Ruegeria pomeroyi DSS-3: one gene and its partner. The protein of the gene in region 2 interacts with the protein of the main gene of each other region in a pairwise test. Links are inferred from orthologs where the notes say so. Each region holds a gene or a part of one and is shown on either strand. Other genes may lie near its edges.

Region 1 (3,399 bases), 870 kb from region 2 along the record:
CACCGCGATGCAAGCGACCACCAGCGCGCCCTTCCTGTTCTGGACCTATGCCCTGGTTACGCTGGCGATGACGGCACTGCGCGCATGGGAGGATCGGGGCAGCTCGGCGCCGCTTTTGGGGGTGGTGCGTGGATGGGTGCAAAACCCCTGGCGCATCCTGTTTGCCGGCCTGTCCTCTTACCTGTCCTACCTGCTGATCCTGCGGGTCTTCCAACTGGGCGCCGAGGCGGCGGCGGTCAGCGCGGTCCGGCAGGTGTCGATCCCGGTTTCGGTAATCCTGGCGGCGCTGGTACTGAAAGAGCCGCGCGGCCTGCGCCGCCTGGGCTGGGCGGTGCTGATCGCCATCGGCATCGCGATGATCGCGCTGCAATAGGCGGCAGGCCGCGCGCGCTCAGAACGGAACGTCGTCGGGCGCGCAAAGAAAGCGGGCCACCACCTTCTTCAGACCGGCCTTATCGAACGCGACCTCGACCTTGTCCCCTTCGACCCCGACCACGCTGCCATAGCCGAATTTCTGATGAAAGACGCGCGCGCTCAGGGTGAAGCTGGCCACCGCGGCAAGGTCGATCACCGTATTGCGGCTTTCGCGCGGTTGCGAGAGGCCATGCTGGCCCTGACGCGCCTGGAGCCGTTTCCAGCCGGGCGAGTTATAGCCATCGGCGGCAGCTGCACGACTCTCGATACCCGGCGAACTCAGACCACCGCCATAAAGGCCGGGCGGGGTCAGCACCTCGACATGATCCTCGGGCAATTCGTCGATGAACCGCGAAGGCAGCGCGTTCTGCCACTGGCCGAACACCCGCCGGTTGGCGGCAAAGGAGATGGTACAGACCTCCTCGGCGCGGGTGATGCCCACATAGGCAAGCCGCCGCTCCTCCTCGAGCCCCTTGAGGCCGCTTTCATCCATCGAGCGCTGCGAGGGGAACAGCCCGTCCTCCCATCCCGGCAGGAAGACGGCGGGAAACTCCAGCCCCTTGGCCGCGTGCAGCGTCATGATCGAGACCTTGGCGCCGCCGCTGTCCTGTTCGTTGTCCATCACCAGGCTGACATGTTCCAGAAACCCTTGCAGGTTCTCGAAATTGTCGAGCTGGTTGACCAGTTCCTTGAGGTTTTCCAGCCGCCCCGGCGCCTCGGGCGTCTTGTCGTTCTGCCACATGGCAGTATAGCCGGATTCGTCCAGGATCACCTGCGCCAGCTCGATATGCGACATCTCGGGCGCGCCGAACTGGATCGGCGCGGCGCCGTCCTCGATCACCGAGTCGTCGTCGATCTCGATCCGTGGCCCGCGCGTCAGCGCGGCCCAGCGGGCCAGCCCGTCGGTCAACTCGCCCAGCGCCTTGCCGCCCTTGCCCTTGATCAGGCCGTTCTCCACCGCGATCCGGGCGCCCTCGACCAGCGAGACTCCGTTCTCGCGCGCGACGGCGCGAATGGCCTGTTGCGCCTTGTCGCCAAGGCCACGCTTGGGCGTGTTCACAATCCGCTCAAAGGCGAGGTCGTCCTCGGGGCTGGTGACCAGCCGGAAATAGGCCATGGCATCGCGGATCTCCATCCGCTCGTAGAAACGCGGGCCGCCGATCACCTTGTAAGGCAGGCCGATGGTCAGGAACCGGTCCTCGAACGCGCGCATCTGATGCGCCGCGCGCACCAGGATCGCCATTTCATCCAGCGAGATCGGCCGTACGCCCCGTGTGCCGCCCTGCATCGCCTCGATCTCTTCGCCGATCCAGCGGGCCTCTTCCTCGCCGTCCCAATGGCCGATCAGGCGGACCTTTTCGCCCTCTTGCGCATCGGTCCACAGCTCCTTGCCCAACCGCCCCTCGTTGCCACGAATGACGTTGGAGGCCGCCGCAAGGATATGCGGGGTCGAGCGATAGTTCTGTTCCAGCCGCACCACATGGGCGCCGGGAAAATCCTTTTCGAACCGCAGGATATTGCCCACCTCGGCACCGCGCCAGCCATAGATCGACTGGTCGTCATCGCCCACGCAACAGATGTTGCGATGCCCGCCCGCCAACAGCCGCAGCCACAGATACTGGGCGATATTGGTGTCCTGATACTCGTCCACCAGCACATAGCGGAACCAGCGCTGATATTGCTCCAGCACATCCGGGTGGGTCTGGAAAATGGTCACCATATGCAACAGCAGGTCGCCGAAATCGACCGCGTTCAACTCGCGCAGGCGGGTCTGGTACTGGGCATACAGCTCGGGTCCGCGATGGTTATAGGCGCCGGCCTCGGCGGCGGGCAGCTTGTCGGGCGTCAGCGCCTTGTTCTTCCAGCCGTCGATGATATTGGCGAGCAGCCGCGCGGGCCAGCGCTTGTCGTCGATATTGGCGGCCTGCACCAGCTGCTTGAGCAGGCGCAGCTGGTCGTCGGTGTCGAGAATGGTGAAGTTCGATTTCAGATCGACCAGCTCCGCATGCCGGCGCAGCAGCTTGACACAGATCGAATGAAAGGTGCCCAGCCAGGGCATGCCCTCGGCGGGCTGGCCCAGCAGGCGGCCGACGCGGTTCTTCATCTCGCGCGCGGCCTTGTTGGTAAAAGTCACCGCCAGGATCTCGTTGGGCCGGGCCCGGCCGGTCATCAGCAGATGCACGATGCGCGCGGTCAGCGCCTTGGTCTTGCCGGTGCCCGCGCCCGCCAGCATCAGCACCGGACCGTCCAATCGCTCCACCGCCTCGCGCTGGGCGGGGTTGAGGTCGTCCAGATAGGGCGCGGGACGCGCCGCCATGGCGCGCGCGGAAAGCGAGACGCCTTCAAAGGCATCCATGTCGTCATAACTGCTCATGGGGGCAAATTACGCCGGAACGGGGCCGAGGGGAAGGGTTTGTTCACGGCTTGTTCACAGGTTATTTCGGTTTTCCGCCGGGTTTCGCAGAAAGTTTAAGGATTTTGCCGGATCATGCGGCGCATCTGTTAACGACTTTGTAAATCCGGGCGCCGAGCCTCAGACAGGTTCAGGCGCGCGGGAGAGCAACGTGACACAGAAGGCATTCGCCAGTTGGCGCTTACGATGGCTTGGTCTGGTCCTGTTTCTATGCGCGATGGTCGCTGTCGCCGCCTGGTCGGTGTTTCGCCTGCCGGTGCCGGTGGTCGACCGGATGATCGAGGCGGATATCCGCAAGCAGGCACAGCTGTGGTCGCGTGGAATCACCATGCATCTGGACCATCTGTCGGAAACCTTCGCCACCGGCGCTTTGGACGAACATGACATCGAATTCCTGATGCTGATGCCCAACACCTCGGACGCCTATCGGCTGACGTTGCTGGCTGCGGATGGGCGGGTGATCTGGTCCACCCGCGAGGATGAGATCGGCACGCTGACGCAGGACGCGCCCTTTTTCGACGTGGTGGCGCGCGGCGGAACACATTTCACCCTGTCCGAACGTCCGATCACCG
Region 2 (3,185 bases):
TGATCGGCGCGGCGGTGGGGGTGCTGTTGGGCATGGGCGGTGTCATGCTGCTGCCCGAGGCCTCGGACGAGGGCGGTTTTCTGACCGGGCTCGGGTTCCGGGGTATCGGATGGCTGTTGCCGCTGCTGATCCCGGTTTTGGGCGCGGTGGTGGCCTTTGCCGCCACCTGGCATGCGGCTCGCCGCAGGTTGAAGGAGCTTGCATGATGATGCAGTGGGTGCGTTCCATCGTCTTTACCATCGTCATCTATATCTGGATGGCCATCCTGGGGCTGCTCTTTACCCCTTATGCGCTGGTCTCGAAGAAGGGCGCGCTCAGGGCCTGCAAGCTTTATGCGCGCAGCACCATCTGGATGGCGCGCTGGATGGTCGGCATTCATGGTGAGATACGTGGGCCGGTGCCGACGGGTGAGGTGCTGATCGCCGCCAAACACCAGTCGTTCTTTGACATCCTGCTGATCTTTCACGCGGTACCGCATGGCAAGTTCATCATGAAACGCGAGCTGTTGTGGACGCCGGTGATCGGGGTCTATGCCAAGCGCCTGGGCTGCATCCCGGTGAACCGGGGCAAGCGCGGGGCGGCGGTGGCCAGGATGGTCAAGGACGTGGCCAAGGAATTTGCCGAGCCCGGCCAATTGGTGATCTATCCGCAGGGCACACGGGTCGCACCGGGCGTGTCCAAACCCTATAAGGTGGGCAGTGCGGTTCTGTATGAGGGGCTGCAATACAGCTGCATTCCGGTGGCGACCAATGTCGGGCTGTTCTGGCCGCGTGACGGGCTGCTGCGAAAGCCGGGGCGCGCGGTGGTCGAGTTCCTGGAACCGATTCCGCCGGGTGTGCCGCGTGATGCGTTCATGCGGCGCCTGGAGACCGAGATCGAGGGCGCCTCGGACCGGTTGATGCGCGAAGCAGGATATGAGACCGCGCAGGGTTGAGGCACGGCAGGGGGCGCTGCCCCCGTCGCCTGACGGCGCCTCCCTCGGAGTATTTCCAGCGAATTGAAGCCTTGAGGGCGCCTATGCCGGGGCGGCGGTGCCGCCGCCCCGAGGCTTTGACGGTGTTACGAGTGGATCGGGCCGTCGCCGCAGGCCAGCGCCGCCTCGCGCACAGCCTCGGAATAGGTCGGGTGTGCGTGGCAGGTCAGCGCCAGATCCTCGGCCGAGGCGCCGAATTCCATGGCGACGCAGACCTCGTGGATCAGTTCGCCCGCTGCCGGGCCGATGATATGGGCGCCAAGGATGCGGTCTGTCTCCTTGTCGGCGAGGATCTTGACGAAGCCGTCACTAGCGAAATTGGCCTTGGCGCGGCCATTGCCCATGAACATGAACTTGCCGACCTTGTAGGCGCGGCCCTCGGCCTTGAGGCTTTCCTCGGTGGCGCCGACATTGGCGACCTCGGGCGTTGTGTAGATCACGCCGGGAATGACGCCATAGTTGACATGACCATGCTTGCCCGCGACCTGTTCGGCGGCGGCCATCCCCTCGTCCTCGGCCTTGTGGGCGAGCATCGGGCCTTCGATCACGTCGCCGATGGCGTAGATGCCGGGCACGTTGGTCTGCCAGTCCTTGCCCACCTTGATCTGGCCGCGCTGGGTCATCTCGATCCCCAGCTTGTCGAGGCCCAGACCCGCAGTATAGGGTTTGCGCCCGGTGGCAACCAGCACGGTATCTGCCTCGATCTCGTGCTCGGTGTCCTTTTTCAGCAGCTTGTAGGTGACCTTGGCCTTGCCCCTGGCGATTTCGGTCTTTTGCACCGCGGCACCCATGACGAAGGTCAGGCCCTGCTTTTTCAGGATGCGCTGGAAGGTCTTTTGCACTTCGCCGTCCATGCCGGGGGTGATCACGTCGAGGAACTCGACCACCGTCACCTCGGCACCCAGGCGGGCATAGACCGAGCCCAGTTCCAGCCCGATGACACCGGCGCCGATCACCACCAGGGATTTCGGGATCTTGCCCAGTTCCAGCGCGCCGGTCGAGGTCACGACGGTCTTCTCGTCCACCTCGACACCCGGCAACGAGGCCGGTTCGGAGCCGGAGGCGATGATGATGTTCTTCGCCTCGTGGGTGTCGTCGCCCACCTGCACCTTGCCCGCGGCAGGGATCGAGGCCCAGCCCTTGATCCAGTCGATCTTGTTCTTCTTGAACAGGAATTCGATGCCCTTGGTATTGCCCTCGATCACCTCGTCCTTGTAGGCGAGCATCTGCTTCCAGTCGACCGAAGGGCTTTTGCCCTTGAGTCCCATCTTGGCAAAGTTGTGTTGCGCCTCGTGCAGCGAATGCGAGGCGTGCAGCAGCGCCTTGGACGGGATGCAGCCCACGTTCAGGCAGGTGCCGCCCAGGGTTTCGCGGCCCTCGACCACGGCGGTTTTCAAACCCAGCTGGGCGCAGCGGATGGCGCAGACATAGCCGCCGGGGCCTGCGCCGATGATGATGACGTCATAGGTTGCCATTTTATCTCTCCTTCGTGTGCGCCGGACGGGCTGTTGCGGCCCGGTGCCTGAATTATCGTGTTGCCGCCGGATCAGACCGGTGTCAGCAGCTTCACCGTGATATGGGCGATGCCGCCGCGTTCGTGATGCATGGCCAGTTCCTCGCTGTCGAAAAAGGCCTGGGCAGAGGCGAGGTTGGTGATCTCGAAAAGCGCCACCGCATGATCGGCGCGATCCGGGTCGCGCCAGATATGCAGGTCGCGGATGCCCGCCGCCTTGCGCATCGCGCGATCCTCGCGGAACACCTTGAGCCAGGCGTCGAAATCGGCCACATCGGCCTGCCAGAGGGCATGGGTTGCCATGGGTCAGTGTCCTTTTGATCCGGCATGTAAGGCAAGGTGCCGCCCGTGCGTGGTCCGGCGCGCGTCAAATCTGGTTGGCAATCCGACAATCATCTGACTCGTACTACCCGTTCTTGCTGGCCCCGCCCGATATTGGGTGGTTGCGGCCCCGCATCCCGACGGATGCGAGGCCAGTTGCCTTGGTTTACAGATCCATCAGCAGGCGGCGGGGATCTTCCAGCGCCTCTTTCACGCGCACGAGGAAGGTCACCGCGCCCTTGCCGTCGACGATGCGGTGATCGTAGGACAGCGCCAGGTACATCATCGGGCGGATCTTGATCTCGCCGTTGATGACCATCGGGCGGTCCTGGATCTTGTGCATGCCGAGGATGCCCGACTGCGGGGGGTTCAGGATCG

Evidence for each region.
Region 1: the proteins of lpdA (region 2) and SPO_RS05950 interact in binary tests that used the Escherichia coli proteins (3 or more experiments, as listed by UniProt). The link is inferred for Ruegeria pomeroyi DSS-3 from one-to-one orthologs.

Annotation. Positions count from the first base shown.
Region 1 is NC_003911.12:1,224,536-1,227,934, reverse strand. The notes cover bases 91-3,170. They hold SPO_RS05950 (ATP-dependent helicase), read right to left. Parts: upstream 2,789-3,170; coding sequence 392-2,788; downstream 91-391. Other genes in these bases: SPO_RS05945 (sensor domain-containing diguanylate cyclase), read left to right, coding at 2,979-3,170; SPO_RS05955 (EamA family transporter), read left to right, coding at 91-373. Also shown: more of SPO_RS05955, read left to right, coding at 1-90; more of SPO_RS05945, read left to right, coding at 3,171-3,399. UniProt on the Escherichia coli protein: A helicase with DNA-dependent ATPase activity. Unwinds DNA duplexes with 3'-5' polarity. Translocates on single-stranded DNA with 3'-5' polarity. Initiates unwinding more efficiently from a nicked substrate than double-stranded DNA.
Region 2 is NC_003911.12:350,662-353,846, forward strand. The notes cover bases 255-3,120. They hold lpdA (dihydrolipoyl dehydrogenase), read right to left. Parts: upstream 2,449-3,120; coding sequence 1,060-2,448; downstream 255-1,059. Other genes in these bases: SPO_RS01725 (lysophospholipid acyltransferase family protein), read left to right, coding at 255-934; SPO_RS01735 (hypothetical protein), read right to left, coding at 2,520-2,789; odhB (2-oxoglutarate dehydrogenase complex dihydrolipoyllysine-residue succinyltransferase), read right to left, coding at 2,974-3,120. Outside these bases: SPO_RS01720 (cell division protein FtsX), read left to right, coding at 1-206; more of SPO_RS01725, read left to right, coding at 203-254; more of odhB, read right to left, coding at 3,121-3,185. UniProt on the Escherichia coli protein: Lipoamide dehydrogenase is a component of the glycine cleavage system as well as of the alpha-ketoacid dehydrogenase complexes.